Regions from separate parts of the Brevibacillus sp. MCWH genome, predicted to be linked through region 3. Evidence: riboswitches for the same ligand, from Rfam matches in the RefSeq annotation. Region 3 holds a riboswitch; each other region holds the start of a gene.

Evidence for each region. A riboswitch is a leader RNA that binds a small molecule or an ion and turns the genes downstream of it on or off. The one in region 3 is predicted to bind S-adenosylmethionine.
Region 1: it holds a riboswitch for S-adenosylmethionine, as region 3 does, so the genes downstream of both, ETC00_RS11230 (homocysteine synthase) here and ETC00_RS10445 (sugar ABC transporter substrate-binding protein) in region 3, are expected to answer to the same signal.
Region 2: it holds a riboswitch for S-adenosylmethionine, as region 3 does, so the genes downstream of both, metK (methionine adenosyltransferase) here and ETC00_RS10445 (sugar ABC transporter substrate-binding protein) in region 3, are expected to answer to the same signal.

What each region holds. Positions count from the first base shown of each region.
Region 1 covers NZ_SDLF01000010.1:88,622-92,783, reverse strand. Annotated here, with positions in the region: gene rnjA (ribonuclease J1) at 1-233, opposite strand, end outside; gene ETC00_RS11245 (DUF3889 domain-containing protein) at 522-845, shown strand; gene ETC00_RS11240 (SCO family protein) at 994-1,608, opposite strand; gene ETC00_RS11235 (rhodanese-like domain-containing protein) at 1,682-1,996, opposite strand; SAM riboswitch class I at 2,271-2,380, shown strand; gene ETC00_RS11230 (homocysteine synthase) at 2,479-3,780, shown strand; gene ETC00_RS11225 (DUF5412 domain-containing protein) at 3,968-4,162, opposite strand, start outside.
Region 2 covers NZ_SDLF01000001.1:320,519-324,680, reverse strand. Annotated here, with positions in the region: gene ETC00_RS01430 (sensor histidine kinase) at 1-326, opposite strand, end outside; gene ETC00_RS01425 (polysaccharide deacetylase family protein) at 323-1,342, opposite strand; gene metK (methionine adenosyltransferase) at 1,468-2,673, opposite strand; SAM riboswitch class I at 2,809-2,909, opposite strand; gene ETC00_RS01415 (hypothetical protein) at 2,962-3,423, opposite strand; gene ETC00_RS01410 (S8 family peptidase) at 3,451-4,162, opposite strand, start outside.
Region 3 covers NZ_SDLF01000009.1:84,637-88,798, forward strand. Annotated here, with positions in the region: gene ETC00_RS10435 (iron-containing alcohol dehydrogenase) at 1-685, shown strand, start outside; gene ETC00_RS20855 (hypothetical protein) at 741-872, shown strand; gene ETC00_RS10440 (VOC family protein) at 1,064-1,492, shown strand; SAM riboswitch class I at 1,720-1,838, shown strand; gene ETC00_RS10445 (sugar ABC transporter substrate-binding protein) at 1,947-3,095, shown strand; gene ETC00_RS10450 (sugar ABC transporter ATP-binding protein) at 3,127-4,162, shown strand, end outside.

The DNA of each region.
Region 1 (4,162 bases), on a different contig from region 3:
GTCAACAGCAGCGCCTTGATCTTATGCTGATTCTCGATCAGATAGGTGATGTCCGGGATGACCAGGTCAATGCCGAACATCTCGTTCTCGGGAAATTTGACCCCGCAGTCGATGATGATGATCTCGTCTTCGTACTCGACACAGTACATGTTTTTGCCGATTTCGCCGAGACCGCCCATCGCGAAAATCTTTACGTCGCTCAATACTCGTTCCTCCCAATAGATTTCGTGCATGTGTTATTGGAAACCCGACCAATGCATGCCACCTTTTATTGTATCACATCGGATCGCCTTCGTTTCATCCAGTCTTGCCATTTTCCCGCATTCTGCAACCGGATCATGAAAAGAATCCGGCAGCAAAAAAAGAGCCCTCATGAACCGCCATCTGCCGGAAGGGCGCAGGGTCTATCTATTATCTTTGGTGGTCCTGGCTGCAGCGAGTATGATGCCGGTAATCGGGCACACTACCGCTCAAGCGATATTTTCTGCGGACATTTACTACGGAGAGGCAGGTGCGCCCTGATGCGTGACCGATTGCACCGACGGGGCTGGATAGCTGCATGTGCGGCGGTGCTGCTGCTCCTCCACGCCCTGCCGGCCTCTGCGCAGCCTCCCTACGCCAAATGGGGGCGGCTCGCGATCGAACACACGATGAAAACGTACCCGCAAGCGGAAATTGTCGACTACCTGCATGTCGGGCGGACGAGCAAAACGCCTGCTACGTGGGAAGAAACGTTCAAGCTGCTGCTCCGGGAGGGCAGACGCATGTGGGCCGTTATCGTGCGGATCGAGTTTGACAAGCAGACGGAGAAGGTCATCGCCATCCGTTTGGAAGAGACCGGCTGAACAGCCAATGTGACGAAGAGACCCGTGATGTTTGAATGGAACCGTCCATGAAACAGATGAACCCGCCCCGGGACTGAACACGTCAGGTCCGGCTTGGGCGGGTTTTGTCGAATATTGATTTCCGGCAGAAGTACTCCCGAAAGGCTGACTAATCAGCCAACAGCTCAATGTCTTTCAACATGCTGTCCATATCCATTTTGGACGCCATCCCGTACACGCGGCGCATGTTGCCGTCCTTGTCGACGAGGAACATGACGGCGGTGTGCGCAAACGAACCGTCTGGCTGTTTCAGCACGGCGATGCCAAAGTCCTTGGTCACTTTTTCCACGGTGGCTTGATCGCCGCGCAGGAAGTACCAGCCGCTCAGATCGGCACCAAACTTGTCGGCGTACTCCTTGAGCACGTCCGGCGTATCCCGCTCCGGGTCAAAGGTGATCGTCACAAACGCCACCTTGTCTTTGAACAGCCCTTTGGCCTTCAGCTGTTCCTGCATCTTGGCCATGTTAAACGTCGTGGCCGGGCAGATATCCGGACAGTGGGTAAAGATGAACTCCACCAGCCGAACCTTGCCGTTGGTTCCGGACAGGGTAAATGTGGACCCGTCGATGTTATCCAGCGCAAAGTCGTTTATCTGCTTCATGACGGGGATCTGACTTTTTTGCCAGTACTGGTAGCCGAATACACCGACGACGAGCATTCCCAGCACGGCGGCCAGCACGGCAAACCAGTAGCGCTGCCAGAACGACACTTTGCCTTCGCTCATATCACGTGCCTCCTCTTCCTGATCGCGCTGTTGCCAAACGGCGATCACGCGCGTTTATCTCTGCACCGATACGTTACGCTTCCGTTTCCCCCGGCCAAGCGAGCATACCGCCCACCATGTTGGCCGCATCGAAGCCCAATTCCTGCAAATACTGGGTGGCCATGTGACTGCGGGCGCCGCTTCGGCAGACCAGCACGACCGGTGTCTCCTTGTCCAGCTCATCGACGCGATGCGGCAAAAAGCCAAGCGGAATCAGTTTGGCTTGCTTGATGTGGCCCGCATTCCACTCCTCCAACTCGCGCACATCGATAACCTGCACCTTCTCTCCCGCAGCCAGCTTCTCCATCAGCTCCTGCGGCGTGATTTCCTTTACCCCTTGTTCCGCCATATGTACAAGCCTCCTGTATCTTCATAAATATGGATTCCATACCGTCACCCATCATACCATACCGGCGGCTGTTTTCGTATATGACCCTCCCTGCACGGACGTGTGTTCAATAATTCGTCAGAATCAGGAAAAATATAGAAGGAATTTTTTGGGCGGGCACCATCACACGAAACGCAATCACAACAAATCCCCTTGACTTACCCGGAAATTCTTATTGACCAAACCCGGCGGCCCCCCTATAATACCAAGTAAGCACAATTTGCAAAATCTTTCGATTTCATCAAGAGCGGCGGAGGGACAGGCCCAATGAAGCCCGGCAACCGGCAAGCATCCTGCTTGCATGGTGCCAATTCCTGCAGAATCCCGGATTCTGAGAGATGAAACGGCCGCTTGATTCGGAATGACCGAAGCCTTCTTTCTCTCCGGAAGAAGGCTTCGCTTTTTATCCATTCATTTTCATGCAGGAAAAAGGAGAGATGACCATGTCGGATCAACGTCAGTGGAAGCCGGAAACCATTGCGCTGCACGGTGGACAGTCGCCTGACCCGGTGACGGGCTCGCGCGCGGTGCCGATTTATCAGACGACCTCGTACGTGTTTCGCGATACGGAGCACGCCGCCAACCTGTTCGGGTTGAAAGAGGCGGGCAACATCTACACGCGTATCATGAACCCGACCCAGGACGTGTTTGAACAGCGGGTCGCCCTGCTGGAAGGCGGTGTCGGGGCGCTGGCCACTTCCTCCGGGCAGGCGGCGATTACCTTTGCCATCCTCAACATCGCCCAGGCCGGAGACGAAATCGTCGCCTCCACCAGCCTGTACGGCGGCACCTACAACCTGTTCTACCACACGCTGCCGCGGTTCGGCGTCACCGTTCACTTCGTGGACCAGTCCAATCCGGACAATTTCCGATCCAAAATCAACGAAAAGACAAAAGCGCTGTTCGTCGAAACGATCGGCAACCCGCGCATAGACGTAGCCGACATCGAGGCGATTGCCGCGGTCGCTCACGAATACGGAATTCCGCTGATCGTAGACAACACCTTTGCCACCCCGATCCTCTGCCGTCCGTTTGACCACGGGGCCGATATCGTCGTGCACTCCACCACCAAGTTCATTGGCGGACACGGCACGGCCATCGGCGGCATCATCGTTGACTCCGGCAAGTTCGACTGGAGCAGCGGCAAGTTTCCCGGCCTGACCACGCCCGACCCGAGCTACCACGGCATCGTCTACACGGAAGCGTTCGGCCCGCTGGCGTACATCGTCAAGGCCCGGGTTCAACTGCAGCGGGATATCGGGGCAGCTGTCGCGCCGTTCAACGCCTTTTTGTTCCTGCAGGGGCTGGAAACGCTGCATCTGCGCATGGAGCGGCACAGTGAAAACGCTCTGGCCGTCGCCCGTTATCTGCAGGCACATCCCGCCGTGGAGTGGGTCAGCTATCCGGGATTGGAGAGCGATCCGCACTACCGCCTGGCGCAAAAGTACCTGCCAAAAGGTGCCGGAGCCATCCTCACGTTTGGCGTGCGCGGCGGCGTCGCCGAAGGGAAAAAGCTGATCGAGTCGGTCAAGCTGTTCTCCCATCTGGCCAACGTCGGCGATTCCAAGTCGCTCATCATCCATCCGGCCAGCACCACCCACCAGCAGTTGACGGAAGCGGAACAGCTCGCCGCCGGCGTCACCCCAGGCCTGATTCGCCTCTCCATCGGGACGGAGGCGATCGACGACATCATCGCCGATCTGGAGCAGGCGCTGAAGCAGGCGGTACCCCAGCAGGTTGGCTAAGGTACGAGACAGGTCAACGCACGGGCGCCCGTCGCGCGCAAAGCGTCCAAGGATGGCGAGCGTCCGCGTTCGTTTGCATCAAACAGCGAAGGGAGTTCCCCTTCGCTGTTTTTCTATTGCAGGACGCCGGATTTTCCACATTCGGGCGCAAGATTACATCATGGTGATATCGGGATTCTCCTTCTCTCTATTGCCTTCGCCAGTCATACACGTCATTGTTTAAAAGATTTAACGAATGACCGTTAATAACAACAGTGTGATCGTCCTTCCATTCAATAGATGCTGTATCAACGCGATACTCCCAATAGATATTGCGTTTTTCCCCTGTACTTGTTACCAGTTCACCCCTGATCGCTGTAGAAAAAGTAGCGCCGCCGTCAAC
Region 2 (4,162 bases), on a different contig from region 3:
CGTTCCCGAAATATGGACAACTCTACCTGGATCCGGCTCGCTTCCTCGTACGCGATGCGGATGTCTTCTTCCGTATAGGTGTGGAAGTTGCGGCTCACCAGCACCAGCCGGTTGCGCGACTTGCGGTAGGCGAGCTCCAGCGCATCCACCTTCTGAATCACTTTGGAAATTTCTTGTCGCAATTCATGCAATTCCAGCTTTAACGTGTTACCCTGCTGGCGTGCATGTTCGGAAATCTCAAAGATTTGCGCCTTGCTTGCCTCCACCGTCTCAATCGTTCGTTTAATTACTCCATCCAACATGCTGATGCTGATTGCCTGGTTCATTCCTGCTCTCCTTCAAATCCGTTTTTCGCTTTCGTAAACAGCTGGTGGAGTTGGGCAGTATCCATCTCGCGCGAGCCGACGTCAAAACGCGGGATCTTAAGCGGATTGACGCCGGGTGTCACCACTCCCGGATTGGAGTTGAACACGTAACGGTAGCCTGCTTGTTGGGCGGTCTGCAGAACGATGTCATTAAAAAAGCCGAACGGCAAGGATATGGTTTCCACCGGTCGGCCCACCAGATCGCTCAGGCCGACACGGGACATGGTAAAGTCAACGTACAATCGGTTCCGGTATTCCTGCTCGTTTTCCAAGCGCTGCAGATCCTCCATGTAAACGGGAGCAGTCTCGGGCCCCCATTCTCCCCATTCGTTGCTGGCGGCTTGTTCATGCAGACTGTATGTGTGTGAGCCGATATCCACCAGCCCGGAAACGAGCATTTCGTTTATCTGTTGGCGAGTCAACGGTGTCGTCATATTTTCTCGCTTGCGCTCCGCGGTGTCCCGCAGCCGACCTGCAATAGCAAAATTGACGGATGGAAACTGGTACTGCCGCAGCACGGGAAACGCATGCGTGTAGTAACTCTCGTATCCATCGTCAAACGTAATCAGCACGGCGTTGTCGGTAGACAGCACGCCAGTGTCGACAAAACGCAAAAACTCCGACAACGAAATCGGATGCAGGTCATTCTCGCGCAAAAACGCCATATGCCGGGCAAATTGGTCCGGGTCAATCACATAGCGTTGGTTCGATTGATTCGACACATGGTGGTAAGTCAGCACCACCACCCGATTTCGATACCACTGCCTGGGTACGACGGCATCCTCTTTTTCTACCGTTCGTTCCCGCGCTGCAGCAGTATCATCCCCGCTTGTGCTTATAGACGTAGGAACCGGGGGAAAATGTTGCACTTTCGGCATGTAGGTATTTGGAAGATGCACACCCCCGAGCAGTCCGGCAGTCACGACCAGACCGAACGACACCAGAATGAAAAGGAAGAAGGGCCACCTTTTCGGCAACAAAATCCCTCCTTAAGCCTACATAGTGATTCGACACCAGAGAACGGATTCCTTTATGACCAGATTACCATTCCTATCCAAGAAAAAAAGCCTAGTGCGTGCACTAGGCTCTCCCTACTCGGTTGTTATTTCAACAGACCGGCAGCGTCCTGTTTCAGCGCTTCTGCCTTGTCTGTCTTCTCCCACGGCACATTCAGGTCATTACGCCCAAAGTGACCGTATGCCGCAGTCTGTTTGTAGATCGGACGACGCAGGTCAAGCTGTTTGATGATACCTGCCGGGCGCAGGTCAAAGTGCTTGCGGATGAGCTTCACCAGCTCCTCCTCGGCGATCTTGCCGGTGCCAAACGTATCCACGCTGATGGACACAGGCTGTGCCACACCAATGGCGTACGCTACCTGCACTTCGCACTTGTCCGCCAGGCCTGCTGCGACGATGTTCTTCGCTACGTAACGAGCAGCGTATGCACCGGAACGGTCCACCTTGGTCGGGTCTTTGCCGGAAAACGCGCCGCCGCCGTGACGAGCGTAGCCGCCGTAAGTATCCACGATGATTTTGCGTCCGGTCAAGCCGGCGTCGCCCTGCGGACCGCCGATCACGAAACGGCCGGTCGGGTTGATGAAATACTTGGTCTCGTCATCCAGCAGTTCTGCAGGAACGATTGGCTTAATGACGTGTTCCATCAGGTCTTTTTTGATTTGTTCCAACGTCACTTCCGGAGCGTGTTGGGTGGAAATGACAATGGTGTCGATGCGAACCGGCTTGTCGCCGTCGTATTCCACAGTCACCTGGGTTTTGCCGTCCGGACGCAGATAGCTGAGCGTGCCGTTTTTGCGCACCTCGGTCAGACGACGGGCCAGCTTGTGCGCCATGCTGATCGGCAGCGGCATCAGTTCAGGCGTTTCGTTGCAGGCAAACCCAAACATCAACCCTTGGTCGCCAGCGCCAATCGCTTCGATTTCCTCGTCGGTCATTTTGCCTTCGCGCGCTTCCAGAGCCTGGTCCACACCCAGGGCGATGTCGGCAGACTGCTCGCCGATTGCGGTGATGACGCCGCAGGTGTCCGCGTCAAAGCCAAATTTGGCGCGATCATAACCGATTTCGCGGATCGTGTCGCGCACCAGCTTTTGAATGTCCACATAGGTGTTGGTGGTAATTTCACCCGCCACGAGCACGAGACCGGTGGTTACGGACGTTTCGCAAGCAACGCGAGCGTTCGGATCCTTTGCCAGGATCGCATCCAGAATGGCGTCGGAAATTTGGTCACAAATCTTATCCGGATGACCTTCGGTGACAGATTCAGAAGTGAACAGGCGACGACCTTTTTGCAATGCCATGTGTACGACCTCCTTTAGACTCATACAAATAGTGTGGTGGCCGAAACAGGTTCTTATCAGTCGAAGGCACATGCAAAAAAAAACCTTTTCCGTTTGAGGAAAAGGTGCTTGTTTTGATGCGTTCCTTACCTCTTATCGGCCAGAACAGATTTCCGTTCTGCTGGTTAGCACCGCTCAAGTCGGTTGCCGGGCTTCATAGGGCCAGTCCCTCCGCCTACTCTGGATAAGAGTATCCATTCGCATAATAGAATACTGGTTTTTCTCTTCGGTGTCAATATGCACTTAGCGGATTTCGTATTTGCCGCGCACCATGATGTAGGCCACGCCGCTGTAGTTCGGGTCCAGCCGCAATCCGCGGTTGTCGGAGCGGGCGATCAGGAGCAGGTGGTTGTGGGAAACCGGTGCACCGGCACGGAGATCCGCCCCCTGCGTAATGTCGGTCAGACCGTCTCCATTGTTGCCGGCGACAGCTTGCACCTGTCCGGTGCGGACGATGAATTCCGTCCCTTCAAAGCCGTACAGCGTCTGGCCCGGATTCAGCTCCACCACGGTCAATCCGCTGTTCCCGCCGCCTGCGCTGCCCAGCGCTCGCTGAATCTGCTGATCGACGTAGCTTTTCGTCACAACCGGGTCGTCTGCAGAACCCGGCACGCCGGCGCTTCCGCCGTCAGCCATCGCTTGGGAAGTAAAAATGGCCGTGCCGACAACTGCAGCTGCAATCAATCCTTTTGTCGCTTTGTTCATCTCGATGTCCTCTCCTTTAATTGTTGATCACAATTTGTAGACTCTGGCCAACAGAACGACTACTTCGGCTCGGGTCGCGCGTCCCTGCGGCTTGAAGAGATTCCCGTAGCCCTTCAGCCAACCTCTGGAGGTGAGCGCCTCGATCGCCGGAGACGCCCAGTGGCTGATCGGTACGTCACGGTATGACGACCTTGAGTGCTTGGTCAAAAGCAAGTTCTGGGCGCGGGCGGTCATCTGGGCCATCTCCGCCCGGGAGATGGGCTGGTTCGGCTTGATCGTCCGGTTGGGGTACCCCTGCATAATCCCCAGTTTATACGCCATTAGAAGCGGCTGGTAGGCCCAATGGGAGCTGGACAGGTCGCCAAACGGATTGCGGCCCGTATACGCCCCCACCGGCAGCCCTTTGGCCCGCATGGCTTGGATCAGCATGGTGGCAAATTGTGCCCGCGTCACCTGCTGATTCGGCTGAAACGTGGCATTGTCAAAACCCTTGACGACCCCTTTTCGAGTCAGCCGGGCGATTTCGGCGCGAGCCCAGTGACCGGCAATGTCCCGATAGCCGTCCACCAGCTTCTCCTTGTGCAGTGTGAGGCGGTAGGCATCGTATTTGAACGGGACCGTACTGCTCAATCGGATGTAGTACTTCCCAGGCTTGAGCTTTAATCCGATGACTTCCTTGCCTTGATCGGACAACTGGGCCACCTGATCGGTAGCAGCCAGCGCATAGTTAAAGGTATGG
Region 3 (4,162 bases):
CTCACCGTACCTGCTCCCGGATGTGGCCATCGTCGATCCGGAACTAACGGTGACGGTGCCTCCATCCGTCACGGCCGCGACGGGGATGGACGCGTTTGTTCATGCGGTGGAGTCCTATACGGCGATTCGGGCAAATGAACTGACGGACGCGATTGCCCTGCACGCGATCAAACTGGTTTCCCGTTCCCTTCGCCAAGCCGTGTATCAGGGACATGACCTCAAAGCGCGCGAAGACATGGCGATGGGAAGTCTGCTCGCCGGCATTTCGCTGGGCAATGCCGGGGTAGGAGCCGTCCATGCGCTGGCCTATCCGCTGGGAGGCAAATTCAAGGTGCCCCACGGGGTGGCAAACTCCTTGCTGCTCCCCTACGTCATGAAGTACAATGTAGTTTCGAATATTCCCAAATTTGCGGAAGTGGCCAGGGCGATGGGAGAAAACGTAGACGGGCTGTCGCTTCGCGATGCAGCATTTCAGGCGGTCCACGCCATCGCCAAACTGTCTTGCGACGTGGGCATTCCCGCCAGCATCAGAGATGTTGGCGTGACAGAAGAAGACATTCCGGCCTTGGCAGCAGAAGCAAGCAAAATCGACAGACTGCTGAACAATAATCCACGCTGGCTGACGGCTGCGGACATCGAAACCATTTACCGTGAATCGTTCGCCGGCAAACTGTTTTTGGAATAATTTGTTTCCCGACCTCAGCACCGACTCGGCCTCTCTCGGTATGATGCGCCGTTTGGTGGACGAAGGCAAATACGGCCAGAAAAACGGACACGGTTTTTATCAATGGACAAAGGAATTTTTGCAGAAGAAGAACGACGAGCGGGAAGCAGAACTGATTTATTTGCTGAAAAAAGAGTGGGGGATCTAGCAAAATCTCGCTTGTTTCAAGCCATGCTTCATTTTCCTTCCTGTGAACAACACGATCATTGACACTGGATTCGTTTTCAAATCAGAGAATCGGAAATAATAGAGAGTATGGCTTGCTTTAATACGTGTCAATCTGTGGCCCGTACGGATTTTTGCGGCGGGCAGAATGAAAATCCAAGGAGCTGATTCCTGATGACACTGCGCTTGATCCCCTATCTGATCATGGACGGAAATGCCAAGGAAGCCATTCACTTTTACGAACAAGCACTGGATGCCAAAATCCTGTTTTACCAAACGTTTGGCGAGATGCCGGAAAACCCGGAATTTCCCCTGCCGGAAGAGGCAAAGGACCGCGTGTCGCATGCCATGATAAGGGTCGGCGAGTCGGACCTCATGTTTTCCGATACGTCTCCGGGCCAACCCCATCAGAGCGGCAGTCAAATCACCATCTGTATCTCGACGGACGACAAGGAAAAAGCGACACGAATCTATGAAGCCTTGAAGCAGGACGGTCAGGTGAACATGCCGCTGCAAGAGACGTTCTTTAGCCCGGCCTATGGGATTGTAACGGACAAGTTTGGCGTGACCTTCCAAATCAACACGGAGGGGAAACAACAGTAACGAAAACAGCTCTGCTCGCGTTGATTGCAGCAGAGCCGTTTTCCTTGGCGTTTTACGCCTGCCCAACCTTCGCTGTTCGTCGATTGAAAACTGTCAGCGGAAGATGCTGACAGTTGTGAATTTTTTGGAGAAGCGATCGAAAAACGGGATTGACGGCACATCCCGCTTCGATGTATGATGTCATCAATATTAAAAAGCATAGTGGAAAACTTGGAATTACACATGCCTTCTTATCCAGAGCAGGCTGAGGGACTGGCCCGATGACGCCCGGCAACCGACTGCCAAGAGCATGCTGCTCTTGCGGCACGGTGCTAACTCCTGCAGGAATTTTCCTGAGAGATGAGAGGTGAGCGAGCAAACCGCGCCTCTTTTCTCAAGGAAAAGAGGCGTTTGTTTTTTCGGTTTTTCCGTCCATGTCATTATTTTTTACGCACTCATGAGGGGGATGTACCAAATGAAAACGATCAACAAATGGATGACTGTCAGTCTCGTCGCGGCTCTTTTGCTGACGGCCTGCACCAATGAACAGCCGCCGGCGCCGTCTGCACAATCTGCCGCGCCATCGTCGTCACAGCCGGCGGACGCGCCGCAGCAGCCAGGCGCATCACCGGCGGCGGCAACTCAGGCAGCTATTCCGGCGGCAGTGGACAAACCGTTGAAAATCGCTCTGGTCAGCGAGTTTTCCATCGGGACGTTTTCTGCCCAGTACCTGCAAGGAGTCAAAGAGCAGGTGAGCAAATTCGGCGGCGAGCTGGTCGTCTACAACGCGGACGGCGATTTGGGCAAAATGGCGGCCCACCTGGACACCGCGATCAACCAAAAAGTGGACGGCATCCTGATCAACCACGGCCGTGCGGAAGCGCTGCAGCCGGGGGTGGAGCGGGCGGTCAAGGCGGGGATTCCCGTCGTCGCGTTTGACAACGACCTGGACCAGGTGGAAGGCGTCACTGTAATTGACCAGGACGACTACAGCCTGGCCTGGCAGGGGCTGAAAAATCTGGCCCAATCCATCGACGGGAAAGGCAACATCGTCTACATCTGGGTGGGCGGTTTTGCGCCGATGGAAAAGCGCAACCGCGTCTACGAGATTTTTCTCAAGCGCTACCCCAACATCAAGGAGATCGCCCGCTTCGGTTCGGCCACGCCGAATACGGCGCTGGACACCCAGGCGCAGATGGATGCAATCCTGAAAAAGTTCCCCAACAAAGGCGACATTGCAGCCGTATGGGCGCCGTGGGACGAATTTGCCAAAGGGGCCACACGGGCGATCAAGGCGGCGGGACGGACGGAGATCAAGGTGTTCGGCATCGACCTGTCCGACGAGGACTTGCAGCTCATCCAGGAGCCGAACAGCCCGTGGAAAGCGTCGGCGGCGACTGATCCGGCGGACATCGGACGGGTGCAGAGCCGCTTCCTCTACCAAAAGATCGCCGGCGAACACACGCCCAAGTACTTCTCGCTCGATCCGCATCTGGTCAGCCAGGACAAACTGCCGGACCAACCGGTCAACATGTCCGACCTGACGCAATACGTGAGCGGATGGGGTCGAAGCGACGCCGCCATCTCGCCGTGGATGGCTGCGCTGGAGGCAAAGCACAAGTGACCGAAACGGACAGATCAGGGAGGGATGCGAGATGACGGCCTCTGTTTTGGAAATGAAGGGGATCGTCAAGCAGTACGGCGGGGTGTACGCCCTGCGCGGGGTGGATTTCACCGTACGCGGCGGGGAGGTGCACGCCATCCTCGGAGCCAATGGAGCGGGCAAAAGCACGCTGATGAAAATTCTCTCCGGCGCAGAGCAGGCGACGGCCGGCAGCATTCTGATCGACGGCCGTGAGCTGGCCGTCAGCGGACCGCGGGATGCCAAGCGGGCCGGTATCCACCTCGTGCAGCAGGAAGTGGACACGGGGCTGATTCCCTCCCTGAGCGTCGCGGAAAACATACTTCTGGACCATACTGTCTCCGCCGGCGCCTGGTGGCATTCGCCGAAGCGTACGGTGGAGCGGGCCCAACAGATACTCAGCCGGTGCGGTTTTTCCCTGCCGCTGAAGGCAAAGGCGGAGGAGCTGACGCTGGCGGAGAAACAGTTGGTGCTGCTGGCCCGGGCTGTGGCCCAGGATGTCCGCTTCGTCATCTTTGACGAGCCGACCGCGCCGCTCAGCCTGACGGAAGCGGCGGCGCTGTTTGAGCTGATTGCCAGCTTGAAGGCGGCAGGGCTGGGGATTGTCTACATCTCCCACCGGCTGCCGGAGGTGTTTGCCATCGCTGATCGCATCACTGTGCTGCGGGACGGCAGCCGGGTGTGGGAAAAGCGGACGGAACAGACCAGTCCGGAAGAGGCGGTGGCGGCGATGCTGGGCCGCCGCGAAGCCAATCAGGCAGACGAGAGATGCAGACGGGCAGGCGAGGTGTTGCTGGAAGCGAGAGAGCTGCGGATCGGCCACAAGGTGAAGCGGTTTGACGTTCAGCTGCGGCAGGGGGAGATCGTCGCGGTGGTGGGACTGGTGGGCGCCGGCAAGACGGAGGTGTCCCGTGCCCTGTTCGGCGCCGACCGGCTGGACGGCGGCGAGATCCGGCTGAGAGGGAAGACTCTGCGCCTCCGCCATCCTGGTGAGGCGATTCAAAACGGCATCGCGCTGATTCCCGAAGAGCGGCGGCTGCAGGGCATCC